DNA from 2 places in the Solibacillus sp. FSL R5-0449 genome. Region 2 is predicted to be linked to the other one. Evidence: a T-box and tRNA genes for the amino acid it is inferred to sense, from the RefSeq annotation. Region 2 holds a T-box; the other holds one or more tRNA genes.
What was found. The T-box of region 2 lies ahead of trpS (tryptophan--tRNA ligase). A T-box ahead of a tRNA ligase gene usually reads a tRNA of that ligase, here a tRNA-Trp.
Positions count from the first base shown of each region.

Region 1 (10,023 bases), 1.4 Mb from region 2:
GAAATGTTTTGAAATAGAGTATTGGAGTCATGTACTTTATCTACCCCTGTTAAAACGTTCTTCTCTGTTATCTGCATTTCATTTGTTAAACTTGCAGTATCTTGACGTAATCCGGAAATAACTTTAGAAATTTGAACTGCATACTGGTTTGATAAGTCCGCCAGTTTTCTTACTTCATCTGCTACTACAGCAAACCCTTTCCCCGCTTCTCCAGCACGGGCTGCTTCAATCGCAGCATTTAAAGCAAGCAAATTCGTTTGTGCGGCAATTTCCGTAATAAGCTGCAATGTTTTTTCAATTTCAATTGATCGGTTCTCTAACTGCTTTACAACCAATTGCATTTGCTCTGCACTTTTTACGACACTGCTCATCTGTTCTACTGTATCTGACATAACGGCCATCCCATGTATCGCCTCTTCCGATGTCTCCAATGATGCTTTTTTTGAAATGGTCAAGTGATTAAGGACCGTCTGTGTACTCTCATTTACCAATTCAAGCATTGCACGGCTTTTTTCTGTATAGCCCATCTGCACATCTGCAGCTGCAGCTAATTGCTGGATTGCCAATTGAGTTTGGTGCGATGATTCTTTACTCGTTGTGGCACTCGACTCCAAAGTACTGATATTCTCCAATACTTGATGAGACATACCATTAACGTTTTTCATCATATTTTTAATAATGTCAGCGTGGTCTTTTTCTTGTTGGTACTGCTGAATCGTATGCTTGCGAACAAGGATTTGTGTGATGACGACAGCGCTTGTTAACAATAAGAAGAAGGCATGGATCAACAGTAACTTAAACGGGTACTCGGTCAAACCGCACAATAATTCCGGTACAAAGAAATAGCCTATTAAATGCTGGGAAACGAAAATCATCGTTGATACAACAACAATTTTCACACTCTCATAATAACCTAATGCTGCCACTACCAAAAATACAGAAAAGTGGTATTCAACCATTCCATGTCCGCTAGCAATGAGTGCTATGCTTCCGATTGTAGCTGATATTGCTGTGAACATCGGGATATATGTATGTGAACTGTTTTTTCTAAATAATATGTAGGATGCAATAATAAGACCAACTGATAATGAAATTAGAGAAAAGATGATCGTTGCATTCATTGGAGTTAAAGATGCTCCACGTGATTGTTCCAGCAAAGTATACGGTTCTATCCATCCAAAAACCCGATGTAAAAGAAATACGGATACAGTAATACTAATCATAATAATTGAAAATAAAATCATTACTATATTTTTGTTTTTATACATAATACAGACACCATCCCTCTATTTATATAATGATATGAAATTTATGTATATTTTCTGAAATCTCCCTATAAAAACCATATTACTATAATTTAACACAAAATCCAATTTTATTCCTATTTTTACTTTATAAAATTCATATTAAAGTCTTATCAGAAATAATAAATAGAAGTATTTTCTACCTATAAATATAAAAAAAGACAGATAACGATAATTATCTGTCTACTCTTTACTAATAATTTATTCTCTATTCTACACCCGGTAAAATTCTTAATGCCTTTTCATCTGCATCCAAAATTACGTCCACACCTAATGGAATCGCGATATTAGGGGCACAGTGGCCAATTTTAAACCCAGCTAACACAGGTTTGTTAAACGGCTTCAAATACCCTTCAATTACCTTCAATACATCCTCATAGCTGTATGTATCATCCGGCATATTAAAATCCGCTATAACAAAGCCTGCTGCAAGCTCCAGCTTTCTTGATAGGCGCAACTGGTTCATCATTAAATCAATTTGCTCAATTGTTTCCCCTATGTCTTCAAGTAGTAAAATTTTATCGCGTACATCAATTTCAAATTTCGTACCTAGCGTACTGACAATACGGTTTAAATTTCCGCCTGTCAACTCGCCGCGTACCACTCCCGGTATAACTGTTGTAAGAGGAGAAATGCTTTCCGTATACTGAATTTCAATCGGTTGGAACAGCTGCTGATACATCTTTTTAGAAAGAGTGTCCAGCTCCCCTTTTGGACTGGACATCATCGGGCCATGGAACGTCACTAAATTTGCAAACTCGTTTACTTGAGTGTGTAGAGCCGTCACATCGGAAAAGCCCCAAATAATTTTCGGATTGTCCTCGATTAATGGATAGCTTATTTTATCGATAATTCTAGAAACCCCATAGCCGCCCGTCACTAAAAAGACGGCCTTCACTTCAGGATCGACAATCATCTGGTGGAAATCTTTAATTCGCTCTTCATCAGTACCTGCCAAATAGCCTTCATAATCCTGTACCGTATTACCAAGCTTATACTTTAAACCGAGCTCATCTAATAACGCTAATTTATCACCTAATGATTCTGTCTTAAGCGGACTGCTTAAATTTACTAATCCTACAGTATCGCCTTGCTGTAATCTTGCTGGTCGTATTTTCATGTTAATGACCTCCTTTTACTTCTGTGGCTATTGTATCATAGCGTTTTATGTAAAGCGCATTGCAAATTCCATGTGGTTGTCCCTATAATAGATAAAATCATTTTTCCAATATAAGGAGATGTACAAGTATGAAATTTCCACCACAGCTACTGCTCATTTTAGCTACTTTATTATGGGGTGGTAACTTTGTAATTGGACGGGCTGTTTCCGGGGATATTCCTCCGATAACTCTTGCCTTTTTACGATGGATTGTCGCCTTTCTCGTATTTTTCCCTATCGCTTACCAACGAACGAAAAAAGAATGGCCTGCCCTGAGACAGCATTGGGGTGCAGTCATTATTTTAGCACTTACAGGAGTTGCTGCATTCAATACGCTCGTATACATCGGATTGCATTATACAACGTCCATCAATGCATCATTAATGAATTCATCGACACCGATCATTATATACATACTGAGCTTCATCTTTTTAAAAGAACGTTTAACAAAATTCCAGATGTTCGGCACGATGCTATCTTTAGTCGGCGTGCTCTTTATTATATCTGGAGGTTCGTTAAAAAGCCTCTTTTCATATTCATTCAACAAAGGGGACTTAATCGTATTAATTGCCGTAGTGTGCTGGAGTATCTATTCATTACTCATTAAAAAGTACGCTGGCAAATTGCCTGGCTACTCTACTTTTTTAGTAACAATCGCAATCGGAGCCATTATGTTACTCCCATTCGCAACATATGAACTACTGACAACATCACAGACAATCGTATGGAACACTTCGACAATCGGGGCAATTATTTATGTAGGCATCATTGCTTCAATTGTTGCCTTTTTAAGCTGGAATACCGGCGTTGTCTCATTAGGTGCAAACAAAGCAAGTATCTACCTGAACTTCATTCCCCTCTTTGCAACAATCTTTGCTGTATTGTTTTTAAATGAGCAACTCCTACTTGCTCAAGTAATCGGTGGGATCGCTATTATTGCAGGAGTCGTTATATCAGCGATGAAATAATAAAAAGGAGTGCACATTGTATGCACTCCTTTAGTTTATTTCATATCAGTATAAATAACAGTAACATCCGGATGGTTGTGAAGAGCGCTTGCAGGGAAATCTTCTGTAACTATTCTGCTGCGCAAACGATCAAAGGCCTCTTGTTTTGAAGCACTAGCAATTAATAATACAATCTTTTTAGAACTTAAAATGGTTTTAATTCCCATTGTAATGGCATGGGTCGGCACATCCTCAATTGAATCAAAATAAACTTTGTTTGCTTCACGTGTAGACTGCGCAAGTTCTATGATATGTGTACCTACATCGAAAGGAGTTCCCGGTTCATTAAAACCAATATGTCCATTCCCACCGATTCCTAAAAGCTGAATATCAATATTTCCTGCTTCTTTAATCATCGCTTCATATTCAGCTGCAGCCTTTTCTAAATTCGATTGAATGCCAGCCGGTAAATTGATATTATCACGTTTCATATCGACATGATTAAACAGATGATGATCCATATAATAATGGTAGCTCGATTCATTTGCCGGATCAATTCCAACATATTCATCCAGGTTAAAGGACTTGGCCTGAGCAAAAGAGACCTCACCTGCTTTGTAGGCTGCAACCAGTTCTTTATAAAAGCCTTCCGGAGTCCCCCCTGTAGCTAAACCAAGTACTGTTTCACTATTTTTTTTCAATTGATCTATAAAAATTGTTGCGGCAATTTTACTCATCTCATCATAGTTTGCTGCTTCAATCCATTTAAAGTTTGTTACTACATTCATTTTTTTATTTCCCTACTTCCTCACTGAAATACATATTTGTTATTGTCTAAATAATATTTACGGCTTTTTGATTTTCTAGCATTATAATGTTCATTCTATAGCAAATATTTTTAAGAAGCTAGAAAAAAACGTCATATTTTCTATATAAAGAGCATGTACTGACGCAAAATATATATAATTTTGTACCTTTCAAAACCATAAAATGAATCACTTTATTTCGCTTTAATATTTAGAAAGTTCCTTTTACAATACTTCTATTTAAAGAATAATTTACTTCAGTGATAATCAAATAATAGTATGCTGCAAATAATTCTAAGGTGAAGTAAGATGTAAATATAAGATGTAAATATTGATTCTTGATTCCATCTAAAATATTTAATTTAAAACTAAAAAACTCTTCAAAGCTTTTATGTTAGGCTTTGAAGAGTTTTATCTGTTGTATTGAACTGATACCGAGTGTGGGACTTGAACCCACACGCCTCGCGGCAACGGATTTTGAGTCCGTCGTGTCTGCCATTCCACCAACTCGGCAAATTAAGGTAAAAAAAAATCGGAATTCCGATTCAATGAAATATGGAGGCGGCAACCGGATTTGAACCGGTGATAAAGGTGTTGCAGACCTGTGCCTTACCACTTGGCTATGCCGCCATATTTGGAGCGGAAGACGAGGTTCGAACTCGCGACCCCCACCTTGGCAAGGTGGTGTTCTACCACTGAACTACTTCCGCAAATTAAAAAATGGCTGGGGTACCTGGATTCGAACCAGGGCATGACGGAATCAAAATCCGTTGCCTTACCGCTTGGCTATACCCCAATATTTAAATTAATATATAAAATGGGGCGACTGATGGGAATCGAACCCACGAATGCCTGAACCACAATCAGGTGCGTTAACCACTTCGCCACAACCGCCACTATAATATAATTTTAATACTTAAACCTAAATAAAAGATGGGGCGACTGATGGGAATCGAACCCACGAATGCCTGAACCACAATCAGGTGCGTTAACCACTTCGCCACAACCGCCACTATATTATTTTAAGTATTTTTGAGAATTTATTTGGCAGGGGCAGTAGGAATCGAACCCACACTGACGGTTTTGGAGACCGTAGTTCTACCTTTAAACTATGCCCCTATCAAAAGGATGGTGGAGGGGGACGGATTCGAACCGCCGAACCCTAAGGAGCGGATTTACAGTCCGCCGCGTTTAGCCACTTCGCTACCCCTCCAGGTAATGGTGCCGGCGAAAGGAGTCGAACCCTCGACCTACTGATTACAAGTCAGTTGCTCTACCAACTGAGCTACACCGGCAAAAAATATGGTGGGTTTGGACGGAATCGAACCGCCGACACTTAGAGCTTCAATCTAATGCTCTACCAACTGAGCTACAAACCCACAATTTAATTTTAAAAAAATGGCGGTCCCGACCGGGATCGAACCGGCGATCTCCTGCGTGACAGGCAGGCATGTTAACCGCTACACCACGGGACCAATTGGTTGCGGGGGCAGGACTTGAACCTGCGACCTTCGGGTTATGAGCCCGACGAGCTACCACTGCTCCACCCCGCGATAATATTATTTGTTTAATGGTGGAGGATGACGGGCTCGAACCGCCGACCCCCTGCTTGTAAGGCAGGTGCTCTCCCAGCTGAGCTAATCCTCCAACGCTGGATACTTTCTTATGTATCTTTTTGGTGACCCGTACGGGATTCGAACCCGTGTTACCGCCGTGAAAGGGCGGTGTCTTAACCACTTGACCAACGGGCCTCTTTATAAATAAGCCTGGCGGAGAGTAAGGGATTTGAACCCTTGATGCAGGGTTACCCGCATACACGATTTCCAATCGTGCTCCTTCGGCCACTCGGACAACTCTCCAAGATTTGATGGCTCCGAAGGCAGGACTCGAACCTGCGACCTGCCGGTTAACAGCCGGATGCTCTACCAACTGAGCTACTTCGGAATAATTCTATAACAGCCTAGCGACGTCCTACTCTCACAGGGGGAAGCCCCCAACTACCATCGGCGCTAAAGAGCTTAACTTCCGTGTTCGGTATGGGAACGGGTGTGTCCTCTTTGCCATCATCACTAGACTATTTAGAAAGACATTAATTATTATACCATACTTTTCGATTTTGTCAAGTATTTTTATAATAATTTTTCATTCTTTCAAAACTGGATAAACGTTTCATTGAGTTTGTGCAATAAAATGTGGTTAAGTCCTCGACCGATTAGTATTCGTCAGCTGCATGCGTCACCGCACTTCCACCTCGAACCTATCTACCTGATCGTCTTTCAGGGGTCTTACTTACTTGCGTAATGGGAAATCTCATCTTGAGGGGGGCTTCATGCTTAGATGCTTTCAGCACTTATCCCGTCCATACATAGCTACCCAGCGATGCCTTTGGCAAGACAACTGGTACACCAGCGGTATGTCCATCCCGGTCCTCTCGTACTAAGGACAGCTCCTCTCAAATTTCCTACGCCCACGACGGATAGGGACCGAACTGTCTCACGACGTTCTGAACCCAGCTCGCGTACCGCTTTAATGGGCGAACAGCCCAACCCTTGGGACCGACTACAGCCCCAGGATGCGATGAGCCGACATCGAGGTGCCAAACCTCCCCGTCGATGTGGACTCTTGGGGGAGATAAGCCTGTTATCCCCGGGGTAGCTTTTATCCGTTGAGCGATGGCCCTTCCATGCGGAACCACCGGATCACTAAGCCCGTCTTTCGACCCTGCTCGACTTGTAGGTCTCGCAGTCAAGCTCCCTTATGCCTTTACACTCTACGAATGATTTCCAACCATTCTGAGGGAACCTTTGGGCGCCTCCGTTACTCTTTAGGAGGCGACCGCCCCAGTCAAACTGTCCGCCTGACACTGTCTCCTACCCCGCTAAGGGGCATGGGTTAGAAGTTCAATACAACCAGGGTAGTATCCCACCGACGCCTCCTTCGAAGCTGGCGCTCCGAGATCTCTGGCTCCTACCTATCCTGTACAAGTTGTACCAAAATTCAATATCAGGCTACAGTAAAGCTCCACGGGGTCTTTCCGTCCTGTCGCGGGTAACCTGCATCTTCACAGGTACTATAATTTCACCGAGTCTCTCGTTGAGACAGTGCCCAGATCGTTACGCCTTTCGTGCGGGTCGGAACTTACCCGACAAGGAATTTCGCTACCTTAGGACCGTTATAGTTACGGCCGCCGTTTACTGGGGCTTCAATTCACAGCTTCGCTTGCGCTAACCGCTCCTCTTAACCTTCCAGCACCGGGCAGGCGTCAGCCCCTATACGTCACCTTACGGTTTTGCAGAGACCTGTGTTTTTGCTAAACAGTCGCCTGGGCCTATTCACTGCGGCTTCTCTAGGCTATGCACCCAAAGAAGCACCCCTTCTCCCGAAGTTACGGGGTCATTTTGCCGAGTTCCTTAACGAGAGTTCTCTCGCACACCTTAGGATTCTCTCCTCGACTACCTGTGTCGGTTTGCGGTACGGGCACCTCTCACCTCGATAGAGGCTTTTCTTGGCAGTGTGAAATCAGGAACTTCGCTCATACGAGCTCGTCATCACAGCTCAACGTTAAAGTATGCGGATTTGCCTACATACACGCCTTACTGCTTGAACACGCGCAACCAACGGCGTGCTTACCCTATCCTACTGCGTCCCCCCATTTCTCAAACGGTGAGGAGGTGGTACAGGAATATCAACCTGTTGTCCATCGCCTACGCCTATCGGCCTCGGCTTAGGTCCCGACTAACCCTGAGCGGACGAGCCTTCCTCAGGAAACCTTAGTCATACGGTGCATGGGATTCTCACCCATGTTTCGCTACTCATACCGGCATTCTCACTTCTAACCGCTCCACCAGTCCTTCCGGTCTGACTTCAACGCTGTTAGAACGCTCTCCTACCACGCATACTCAAAGTATGCATCCACAGCTTCGGTGAATCGTTTAGCCCCGATACATTTTCGGCGCAGCGTCACTCGACCAGTGAGCTATTACGCACTCTTTAAATGATGGCTGCTTCTAAGCCAACATCCTGGTTGTCTAAGCAACGCCACATCCTTTTCCACTTAACGATTACTTGGGGACCTTAGCTGGTGGTCTGGGCTGTTTCCCTCTTGACTACGGATCTTATCACTCGCAGTCTGACTCCCGTGTATAAATATCCGGCATTCGGAGTTTGTCTGAATTCGGTAAAGCGAGATGCCCCCCTAGTCCAAACAGTGCTCTACCTCCGGTATTCTCAATCACGAGGCTAGCCCTAAAGCTATTTCGGAGAGAACCAGCTATCTCCAGGTTCGATTGGAATTTCTCCGCTACCCACACCTCATCCCCGCACTTTTCAACGTGCGTGGGTTCGGGCCTCCAGTGAGTGTTACCTCACCTTCACCCTGGACATGGGTAGATCACCTGGTTTCGGGTCTACGACCACGTACTAATTCGCCCTATTCAGACTCGCTTTCGCTGCGGCTCCGTCTTCTCAACTTAACCTCGCACGTAATCGTAACTCGCCGGTTCATTCTACAAAAGGCACGCTATCACCCATTAACGGGCTCTAACTACTTGTAGGCACACGGTTTCAGGATCTATTTCACTCCCCTTCCGGGGTGCTTTTCACCTTTCCCTCACGGTACTGGTTCACTATCGGTCACTAGGTAGTATTTAGCCTTGGGAGATGGTCCTCCCGGATTCCGACGGAATTTCACGTGTTCCGCCGTACTCAGGATCCACTCTGGAGGGAATGAACTTTTGACTACAGGGCTTTTACCTCGTTTCGCGGACCTTTCCAAGTCGCTTCGTCTAGTTCATTCTTTTGTAACTCCGTATAGAGTGTCCTACAACCCCAAAGAGCAAGCTCTTTGGTTTGGGCTCTTCCCGTTTCGCTCGCCGCTACTCAGGGAATCGAATTTTCTTTCTGTTCCTGCAGGTACTTAGATGTTTCAGTTCTCTGCGTCTGTCTTCGACACGCTATGAATTCACGTGAAGATACTATCCGATTAAAGATAGTGGGTTCCCCCATTCGGAAATCCCCGGATCAAAGCTTACTTACAGCTCCCCGAGGCATATCGGTGTTAGTGCCGTCCTTCATCGACTCCTAGTGCCAAGGCATCCACCGTGCGCCCTTATTAACTTAACCAAAAGTTAACACTTAGATCAATTTCACCTTGGCGTAATTGCGTTCAGATTTTTTTGAGTTTACTCAAAAAGTTTCCTTTAAAAAATCTGTAACATCTGCCAGAGGCCTAACTTCATAAAATGAAGTTTAGATCCAAGATTTAAGTTTACACGTCAATTGCTTGACTTGTTTAAAAATCTATAAAATAGAAATTTGATTTATTGCTTTCAATGTCGTTTTATCCAGTTTTCAAAGAACGAGTGTTTTGAAGTATTCCATTCAATTAAGAATGAACCTTCAAAACTGAACAGCAACCGTTAATGTTTCATTCCCCAAGGGAATGATTCCGAAAAATCCTTAGAAAGGAGGTGATCCAGCCGCACCTTCCGATACGGCTACCTTGTTACGACTTCACCCCAATCATCTATCCCACCTTCGGCGGCTGGCTCCAAAAGGTTACCTCACCGACTTCGGGTGTTACAAACTCTCGTGGTGTGACGGGCGGTGTGTACAAGGCCCGGGAACGTATTCACCGCGGCATGCTGATCCGCGATTACTAGCGATTCCGGCTTCATGTAGGCGAGTTGCAGCCTACAATCCGAACTGAGAACGGTTTTATCGGATTAGCTCCCCCTCGCGGGTTGGCAACCGTTTGTACCGTCCATTGTAGCACGTGTGTAGCCCAGGTCATAAGGGGCATGATGATT
Region 1 is NZ_CP150239.1:2,990,366-3,000,388, forward strand. It holds gene MKY27_RS14985 (methyl-accepting chemotaxis protein) at 1-1,268, opposite strand, end outside; gene MKY27_RS14990 (LD-carboxypeptidase) at 1,513-2,424, opposite strand; gene MKY27_RS14995 (DMT family transporter) at 2,553-3,431, shown strand; gene nagB (glucosamine-6-phosphate deaminase) at 3,467-4,198, opposite strand; tRNA gene MKY27_RS15005 (tRNA-Leu) at 4,649-4,729, opposite strand; tRNA gene MKY27_RS15010 (tRNA-Cys) at 4,773-4,846, opposite strand; tRNA gene MKY27_RS15015 (tRNA-Gly) at 4,852-4,926, opposite strand; tRNA gene MKY27_RS15020 (tRNA-Gln) at 4,938-5,012, opposite strand; tRNA gene MKY27_RS15025 (tRNA-His) at 5,035-5,110, opposite strand; tRNA gene MKY27_RS15030 (tRNA-His) at 5,151-5,226, opposite strand; tRNA gene MKY27_RS15035 (tRNA-Trp) at 5,262-5,335, opposite strand; tRNA gene MKY27_RS15040 (tRNA-Tyr) at 5,346-5,429, opposite strand; tRNA gene MKY27_RS15045 (tRNA-Thr) at 5,436-5,511, opposite strand; tRNA gene MKY27_RS15050 (tRNA-Phe) at 5,520-5,595, opposite strand; tRNA gene MKY27_RS15055 (tRNA-Asp) at 5,616-5,691, opposite strand; tRNA gene MKY27_RS15060 (tRNA-Met) at 5,695-5,769, opposite strand; tRNA gene MKY27_RS15065 (tRNA-Val) at 5,788-5,863, opposite strand; tRNA gene MKY27_RS15070 (tRNA-Glu) at 5,893-5,967, opposite strand; tRNA gene MKY27_RS15075 (tRNA-Ser) at 5,984-6,075, opposite strand; tRNA gene MKY27_RS15080 (tRNA-Asn) at 6,085-6,160, opposite strand; rRNA gene rrf (5S ribosomal RNA) at 6,175-6,290, opposite strand; rRNA gene MKY27_RS15090 (23S ribosomal RNA) at 6,409-9,337, opposite strand; rRNA gene MKY27_RS15095 (16S ribosomal RNA) at 9,678-10,023, opposite strand, start outside.
Region 1: it has a tRNA-Trp gene. The T-box ahead of trpS (tryptophan--tRNA ligase) is inferred to sense a tRNA for this amino acid. The anticodon was not compared.

Region 2 (10,023 bases):
ATACGGTTTCTATTTTACGCGGAATAAAAGACCGTTTTGAAGAACATCACCGTGGTGTTCGCATACATGACCGTGCGATTATTGCAGCGGCTCAACTGGCAAACCGTTACATTACCGACCGCTTTTTACCGGATAAAGCAATTGATCTTGTCGATGAAGCATGTGCAATGATCCGCATTGAAATCGATTCAATGCCGCAGGAACTGGATCAGTTAACACGCCGCCTGACACAGCTTAAAATTGAGCAGCAGGCACTGAAAAAAGAAAAAGACGATGCGAGTAAAAAACGTCTGGAAATGATTACAGATGAAATAGATACATTGGAAGTATCGATTAAGTCAATGAAGGAACAGTGGGAACTCGAGAAAAACGGCCTGCAAATCGTTCGTGACAAAAAAGATGAACTGAAAAAAATGGAAGCCGAGCGCGATGACTTATTTATTTCCGGCAGTAATTTAGCGCGGGCAAGTGAGCTTCAATACAGTAAAATACCACAGCTTGAAAAGGAAATCGCCGAACTGGAACTGCAGCTGAAACAGTCGGAAGGGAACCGGATGCTGCGTGAAGAGGTAACCGAAGAAGAAATCGCTAAAATAATTTCACGCTGGACAGGTATTCCGGTAACGAAACTTGTTGAAGGTGAACGTGAAAAACTGCTCCGTTTAAAAGATACGCTGCATGAACGGGTAGTTGGTCAGGACGATGCGGTAACTTATGTGACGGAAGCCGTTTGGCGTGCGCGTTCCGGTATTAAAGACCCGAATAAGCCGATCGGAAGCTTCCTGTTCCTCGGTCCAACAGGTGTCGGGAAAACGGAACTGGCAAAAGCATTGGCGGCACAACTGTTCGATTCAGAAGACCATTTTATCCGCATTGATATGAGCGAGTATATGGAGAAACATTCTGTATCACGGCTAGTCGGAGCTCCTCCAGGCTATATTGGCTATGAAGAAGGCGGTCAGCTGACAGAAGCGGTTCGCCGTAATCCATATTCTGTTGTTCTGCTGGATGAAATCGAAAAGGCGCATCCGGATGTTGCGAATATTTTACTGCAAGTACTTGATGATGGCCGTATTACCGATAGCCAAGGACGGATCGTCAACTTTACGAATACCGTTATCATCTTGACATCCAATATCGGCTCACAGTTTTTACTGGAAGCGTCAGAAGAAGTGGAACAGCTTGTCCAAGCGGCATTGCGCCAGCACTTTAAGCCGGAGTTGTTAAACCGGATGGATGATATTATTATGTTCCATGCATTATCGAATGAGCACTTCCATAAAATTGCCTGGAAATATGTAAAACAGCTTCAAGATCGGGTCGCAGAACAGGAAATTACATTGTCTGTTGATGGGGAAGTGGTAGACTGGATTGTGAAGCACGGAATTGATCCGCAGTTTGGTGCACGTCCGCTTAAACGCTTCGTCCAACGCCATTTGGAAACAATTGTTGCCCGTGAGCTGTTAAAAGGTGAAGTTACAGCGGGCGGAAGCTTATCGATTAAACTGGAAAATGAAGAGTTAGTCATAAAAACAAATTAAGTGTGATGAAAGCTTGTACGTGAATGCGTACAAGCTTTTTTGCGTGGGATGTTCTAATAAAGCTGAATGATGTTCTAATAAAAATGAAAAAGTTCCAATAAAAGACGGAAGTTCTAATATAAATGCCCTTTATTCTAATAAGCAGTGCAACTGTTCAAATAAACGGGTCGATTTGTCTAAAAAGATATACAAACCTTCTAAAATAAGTTAAAAGTCTTCTATTAAAATTCGCGCACCTTCAAAATAGGCGAAAATAACAAGGGGCTGTCCATTAGTTTTACCGGACAGCCCCTTGTTATCTATTAGTGATGCTCTGCTTCTGTTTCTGGAGTTGATTCGTTTGGAATGATTGCAGCGATAATAATAACTAATACGCTGAATACTAATGATACGATTACGCCATTCATGAAGTTAAAATCTACACTTAATACAGAACTTACTACATAGTTTAGCATTGAAACTAATAAGAATGACCAAAAGAACGTAATGATATATTGCATCAAATTCACCTCATTGAACTTATTTATAACGTTATTGTGAAATTACATCTTCAATATCATACCACAAGCATTCATCAAATTAAAAGGGCGAATCAAATTATTCTTGAAGTTGTCATAAATGCTTGTTTTTATTGCTTTTTTAAGTAGGAATTAACAAGGGAAATGGGAAAATTAGCTGGAAGCTGTATGTCTAATATTTGAACGATTTTGTCCATTTGTTCTTTAACATTAAATGTAAGAAACGAACCGAAAAAACTTCATCAGCCATTTAATTTCATGAAGATGTGTTAACAAATAGTATAGCCATTTTATTCGAACAAAAAACATGTATAAATCCCTAATCCCTCGTTTTCCAGAAATTTTAATTGTGTTCAAAATAATTATGCTCTATAATTAGTACCAACTACTAATAATTAGTTATATTTTTTGAGTGATGAAAAACAAGGGGGCTATTATATGAATGCCGGTATTATAGGGATGGGGAAATATGTTCCGGAAAAAGCTATAGCAAATAAAGATTTTGAAAAAGTATTGGATACATCAGATGAGTGGATTCGTTCTCGTACAGGAATTGAAAACCGTTTTATCGCCGAGAATGAAGAAACATCGGATTTAGCATATAAAGCAGCAGTGCAAGCGATCGAAAATGCAGGGATTACACCGGATCAAATCGGCCTTATCATCGTTGCAACAGTTACACAGGATCAGAATTTCCCGGGTGTGGCGTGCCAAATTCAAGAGCGACTTGGAATTTCGGGATGTGGTGCGATGGACGTGTCCGCTGCGTGCTCAGGATTTATTTATGGAACGGCCATTGCAAAACAATTTATTGAGAGTAATAGCTATGAATATATATTAGTAGTAGGTGTTGAAAAACTGTCGAAAATTGTGGATTGGGATGACCGCAACACAGCTGTTCTATTTGGAGATGGCGCAAGTGCGGCGATTCTCGGCAAAGTTTCGGAAGGGCGCGGAATTTTATCGTTCGAACTTGGAGCTGACGGAACAGGTGGAAAGCATCTTTATTTAAATCCTGAAAATCATATTACAATGAACGGTCGTGAAGTATTTAAATTTGCTGTTCGTCAAATGGGCGAATCTGCCGTAAATGTACTCGAAAAGGCTGGCCTGACGAAGGAAGATGTCGATTATTTAGTACCGCATCAGGCGAACATCCGCATTATGGAAGCCGCAAGAGAACGTCTAGAATTACCAGAGGAAAAAATGTCGAAAACAATCCAGAAATACGGGAATACATCTGCCGCTTCAATCGGTATTTCAATCGTAGAAGATTTGGAATCAGGGAAAATCAAAGATGATGATATCGTTGTTTTGGTAGGTTTCGGCGGAGGCCTTACATGGGGCGCACTTGCGTTAAAGTGGGGTAAATAAGAACGTGAATGTGGGGGAAAGAACGAATACTAAAATCGTCACGTCCTGTGGCAATGAATTCGTGTCCTGCCCCCCGACCGGAATTGAAAATAAACCTTTAAATAGGAAAGAACTTAACTTAGAAAAGGGTGTTAAATAATGGAGAAAAGAAGAGTTGTTGTTACAGGAATCGGTGCAGTATCGCCAGTAGGAAACAGTGCAGAGCAAGCATGGGAAAATGTAATTGCAGGCAAGTCTGGTATTGGACCATTAACACGTGTGGATGTGAGTAAATTTCCAGTTTCTGTAGCTGCAGAAGTAAGAGATTTTAATATAGAAGATTATATCGAGAAGAAAGAAGCACGCAAAATGGACCGCTTTACACATTATGCGATCGCTGCTTCTATGATGGCCGCAAAAGATGCCAACTTGACGATTACTGAAGAAATGGCGCCGCGTGTAGGTGTATGGATCGGTTCAGGTATCGGCGGAATGGAAACACATGAACAGCAGTTTTTAACTTTCCAGGAACGCGGTGTACGCCGTGTAAGTCCATTTTTCGTACCGATGATGATTCCGGATATGGCTTCTGGACAAGTTTCGATTTATCTTGGTGCAAAAGGGGTAAACTCTTGTTCCGTAACAGCATGTGCATCGGGAACAAACTCTATTGGTGACGCATTTAAAGTAATTGAGCGTGGCGACGCGGATGTCATGATTACAGGTGGAGCAGAGGCACCAATCGTCACAATGGCGGTAGCAGGCTTTTGTGCAAACACAGCGTTATCGCTGAATTCGGATACTGCAACTGCATCACGTCCATTCGATAAAAACCGTGACGGCTTCGTTATTGGCGAAGGTGCTGGGATTTTAATTCTGGAAGAGTATGAACATGCAAAAGCGCGCGGTGCAAAAATTTACGGCGAGGTTGTTGGGTATGGTTCGACAGGGGATGCCCACCATATTACAGCACCGGCTCCAAACGGTGAAGGTGCAGCACGTGCAATGCAAATGGCAATCGATGATGCACAAGTATCACCTGACCGAGTGGGTTATATTAATGCACACGGTACGAGTACACCATATAATGACTTATTTGAAACACAGGCAGTTAAAACTGTGTTTGGTGACCATGCCTATAAGTTGGCGATGAGCTCAACGAAAAGTATGACTGGCCATTTATTAGGGGCAGCGGGTGGTATTGAAGCGATCTTCACGGTACTAGCATTGAAGGAAGGTATTTTGCCGCCAACTATGAATTTACATGAACCGGATCCGGAATGTGATCTGGACTATGTACCAAATGCCGCAAGAAAAGCAGAAGTAGAATATGCGTTAAGCAACTCACTTGGTTTCGGCGGACATAATGCTTGTTTACTATTCAAAAAATTTACAGATTAATAATAATAAAAAACGAACGTGCTTCTTCTATCGCACGTTCGTTTTTCGTATAGTTGTACGAAGGATGGTGTTTTGACACGTTTCGTACTTTTTTTATTTTTTTATGGGCTCAGTGTCATGTCGATCAGTAATATGATTTTGTACTTGAATTACCGCACGCTCGGTTATTCATGGCATGCTGTATTAATGTACATTGTACATGGAGCAGAGTTGTATATGCTGCTTGTTGCGATAGGTGGTATGATTAGCGTCGTTTACGGCCTAAGCCCATCGCGTTCTCCATTTTCTTGAGAGTTTTAGAGGCAATGGCATTCGCTTTTACTGCACCCTCATCCAAAATTTTATCAAGTTCCGGTGAGTCAATCAGTGCATAATAGCGTTCCTGAATTGGTGTTAAGTGGTCGATAACAGCCTGTGCTACTCCAGCTTTAAAATCACCATAGCCTTTGCCTTCATACTTCGCTTCCAAATCTGCAATTGCTGTTCCGGATAAGGCAGATTCAATGATAAGCAAGTTTGATACACCCGGTTTGTTTTCAATATCGAATTTAACGATTCCCTCAGAATCCGTTACAGCCGATTTGATTTTCTTTTCGATTTCTTTAGCTGTATCAAGCAGGCGGATCGTCGCTTTAGAGTTTGTATCCGATTTTGACATTTTTTTCGTTGGTTCCTGCAATGATTTGATCCGGGCGCCTTCTTTCGGCAATTGAATATCAGGAATCGTTAAAACATCATTGTAGCGCTTATTAAATCGCTCAGCCAAATCGCGCGTTAATTCAATATGCTGCTTTTGGTCTTCGCCAACCGGTACGATATCTGTATTGTACAGAAGAATATCGGCAGCCATTAACGGCGGGTATGTTAAAAGTGCGGCAGAAACGGATTCTTTACCTGTTGATTTGTCTTTGAATTGTGTCATACGTTCCAATTCGCCGATTGATGCGACACATTGCAGCATCCAGCCGGCTTGTGCGTGGGCAGGGACTTCTGACTGTATAAATAAGACCGATTTTTTCGGGTCAATGCCACATGCAATATACATTGCAGCCAATGAGCGAATGTTTTTACGAAGCTCCAGGCGATCCTGTGGCACAGTAATGGCATGCTGATCCACGATGCAATAAATGGCGTTATTGTCTTCCTGTAGCGCTGGGAATTGTTTGATGGCTCCGATATAGTTCCCTAATGTAATAGTTCCTGTTGGTTGTACACCTGAAAAGATTGTTTTCATTGGGTGTTCCTCCTTCAAATCAAATGAAAATAAAAAAACATCATGCGTCCTCTATTCGAAAATAGAAGGGACGAATGATGTTAAAATCCGCGGTACCACCCAGCTTGCCTTAATTGGCCACTTTGCTTCGTAACGTGAAGGCGACGAGCTGGACTACTAATAGAAACGTTCATCAAGCTAACTCGGAAGTCCATTCCATTTAACGAATGATCTGTTTGCACCAACCACAGACTCTCTAGGCATTCTTATTAAATGTACTACTCTTCGTCATCGTTTTTCATAATCTTGAAAGGATTATAACGTAACTCATGAAAAGAAAGCAATTGTTTTATTTAAAGAAAAAGGAATAAAATGAATTGGAAATGGAAATAGTAGTAAATAGTTAATTATCGCGCCATATTATCTGATTTTTTTCTCAATTAAGATTTGATAATTGAGAAAAAACTTCGGAAATCTATACGTTTTATTTTACTATTTTATGGGTAAAATTTGTTATGGCACAAAATTATAAAAAAGGTGCTTATTAGAGAGAAATACGTAATAAAATTTATTACGTAACTTGAATTATTTATTGACAATGTATATTCAAACATGGGTTATTCATGTATAATGGGTACAGAATCTTAAATTAAATTAATTCTAAATTAAGTTTTACTTATACATTTATGCTTCTATATTAACAGAAGCAGCATCTAGCAATTGAATTGAAATCAATTAGAGAGGGAGTGAGCCAATGTTAGTAACATTATTTACTTCACCAAGTTGTACTTCATGTCGAAAAGCAAAAGCATGGTTAGAGGAACATGATATCCCATATACAGAACGCAACATTTTTTCCGAGCCACTTACAATTAGTGAAATCAAAGAGATTTTACGAATGACAGAAGATGGTACCGATGAAATTATCTCAACACGTTCGAAAATTTTCCAGAAGTTGAATGTCGATGTTGAAACATTGCCATTACAACGATTATATGAGCTTATTCAGGAATATCCGGGACTATTACGTCGTCCGATTATTTTAGATGAAAAACGTCTGCAAGTCGGTTATAACGAAGACGAAATTCGTCGATTCCTGCCTCGTAAAGTACGAGCGTACCAGTTGCAAGAAGCCCAACGCATGGTTAATTAAATAGATCGCTCATGATGTTACGGATGCATATTGTGCAATTGTAGCATCTTTTTTTTATTTTAGAACATATTAGAAAGAGACCTTAAGGACTTGATTTAAAGTGTTTCGTGCAATACAATTTCAATTATTCAAATAATTTACGATGAATAATGTTTTTCCTTTTCATTTTAATCCAATCCATCATACAATAGAGTTATAGATACTTCTAATATTAAAAGTATCTGGGTTCCGATGCAATAGAACGCCATATTGTATGCCACTTGGAAATAAAGCGACGTTCTATACAATGACTGTGAAGGGAGTTGAGGTCTAATGGACATCGAACGCATTAATGAAAATACGCTAAAATTATTTATTACGTATAGTGATATCGAGGACCGCGGTTATACACGCGAAGAAATCTGGTACAATCGCGCAAAAGGTGAAGAGCTTTTCTGGGATATCATTGGTGAAATAAATACAGATGATTATTTCGATTTAGATGGTCCAATTTGGATTCATATTAACGCTTCAGAAAGTGGATTGGAAGTCGTTGTTACACGCGCGTCTGTAGGTAATGACTCCGAAACTTCTTCAATGCCCGGCAGCTTTGAAGATGACCTTCATATATCAGATCAATTAAATGAAATGGAAGAATCGATCTTCAATGCGATTGGCAAAGCGGCAAAAGAGGAAGAACAATCGCTTGAAAACGCACGATTCCGATTTAAAGATATTGACGAACTAATACCTCTTGCAAAACGCGCAGCACCTTTAGGAATAGAGTCTGTGTTGTATAAATGGGAGGACTACTACTATTTATATGTAGATTTAAAAGATTTGGAAAGCCAGGAAGCGAGAAATATCATCGCTTTATGTACTGAATATTTACAGGCTTCCAAAATTACAGCGCATCGCCTTGAAGAGTATGGGGAAACAATCATTGCTGAAGACTGCTTCGAAACAATCATTACGTATTTTGAGTAGGAAGAGCAGTTTACGAAAGCCACCTGAGTTTAGGTGGCTTTTTTGTATTGGTCTTTGAGAAGGAATACTTTGAAAAAGCAAGTTTCCAATAGTTACTATTCATAAGTTGAAAAAGACTATGCATTTCAATAAGATGGATAAAAAGGAGTCGAGGCAAATGCTCGTCGCCATGAACGAACAACAGCAATTATTTCATTTAACGTCAAAACTTCCGCCGGATGAACTGCAAAAATTAAAAGAACAGCAATCCTTTTTTTGTCCTTTATGCAGAGAACGCCTTTTATTAAAGGCCGGTCAAATAAAAATTCCCCATTTTGCCCATCAAAAAAATAGCGATTGCGATTCTTTATTTTCGGAAGGGGAGTCTGCTGTCCATCTGCTCGGGAAACAACAGCTTTTTCAACTTTTTACGGGCCTTCAGCTAAGTCCTGTCCTTGAACCATATTTACCACAGCTTCAACAGCGACCCGATCTTCTTATTATATTTAAAGACCATCAATATGCCATTGAATTTCAGTGCAGTCCAATCGCACATCCATCTTTTCAACAGCGTACAAGCGGCTATTTGAATGCTGGTATAACACCGATATGGATTTTGCACACTCCTGAGAAGTTTAAAAGTCCCGGTATTGTAAAAGTTTCCATCAATCATACGAACGTTCAATTTATGCAACAGTATAAAAAGCAGAATTTTCTCATCACCTATGATGTAAAAAGCAAAACTTTCTACTATATTAGTAATTTGATCCATCTTCATAAATTGCAGTATTTTGCTGTTGTTAAACCACTCCCCCTCAGTCAACAACGTTTCCCGTTCTTAGTCCCTGAAAAAATAACGAAATCACAATTCCATCTGTTGCTAAATAACTACAGGAAGTACCGGGAGCGATATATCCGTCCTCGTCTATTACTAAGCAAAAAAGGAGTGAATGACCGATTTTTCCGTTCTATTTATGAGTTAAGGCTATTGATGTCGGATTTGCCGTCTATTTTAGGAATTCCTGTCTATAATACGAATGCTTTTAATCGATTTTGTATAGAATGGCAAGTAGGGCTTTTTCATTTTATGAACTGCCATGCGCTCACACCTGAAACGATGAATGTACAGGCAATTCCTTATTTTTTCAAATGGTATCAAATGGAGCTGACGGATGAGCGGAAAGCAGCGGTGGAACATTATTTAACAATTTTAAAACATCTCAAAGTAGAGCAACTGGATGAAAATATACCCGAAGAACAACTTTTTAATGTTCTGTACGACGAATTGGTTGCATTTGGATGTTGAAATTGTTTAAATAGATTTATAATTTCGAATATCGGAATAGTAGGAGGCAAATAAATGGCAAAGCAAATTTTAACGCGTGAAGAAGTACCTGAGCAATTAACTTGGGATTTAACAACAATTTTTGAATCCGATGAAGCTTGGGAAGCTGAGCTGAAAGAAGTAGAACAATTATCAAAAAAAGCTCCGGAATATAAAGGGAAAGTAGCGGAAAGTGCGGAAAGCTTATACAATACATTGCAGTTCAGCGATGCATTATACGAGCGTCTGAGCAAGCTATATGTGTATTCTCATTTAAAGCATGATCAGGATACGACGAATAGTAAATACCAGGATCTTGATGGTCGTATTCGCTCTGTACTAACAAATGCAGGAGCAGCGTGGTCATTTATTACGCCTGAAATTTTAGCATTGGATGAAGCAACATTGAACAGCTATGTGGAAAGCTATGAACCACTTTCACTATATGAACAAAGCCTAAAAGAACTGAATTTGGGCCGCCCTCATATTTTATCTGCGGAAAAAGAAGAATTGCTGGCACAATTTTCTGAAGTGACATCAACATCCGGCAAAACATTCAGTGCTTTAAACAATGC
Region 2 is NZ_CP150239.1:760,765-770,787, forward strand. It holds gene MKY27_RS03555 (AAA family ATPase) at 1-1,541, shown strand, start outside; gene MKY27_RS03560 (YjzD family protein) at 1,844-2,041, opposite strand; gene MKY27_RS03565 (beta-ketoacyl-ACP synthase III) at 2,498-3,433, shown strand; gene fabF (beta-ketoacyl-ACP synthase II) at 3,572-4,813, shown strand; gene trpS (tryptophan--tRNA ligase) at 5,058-6,047, opposite strand; T-box leader at 6,111-6,327, opposite strand; gene spxA (transcriptional regulator SpxA) at 6,781-7,179, shown strand; gene mecA (adaptor protein MecA) at 7,492-8,145, shown strand; gene MKY27_RS03590 (competence protein CoiA family protein) at 8,303-9,430, shown strand; gene pepF (oligoendopeptidase F) at 9,485-10,023, shown strand, end outside.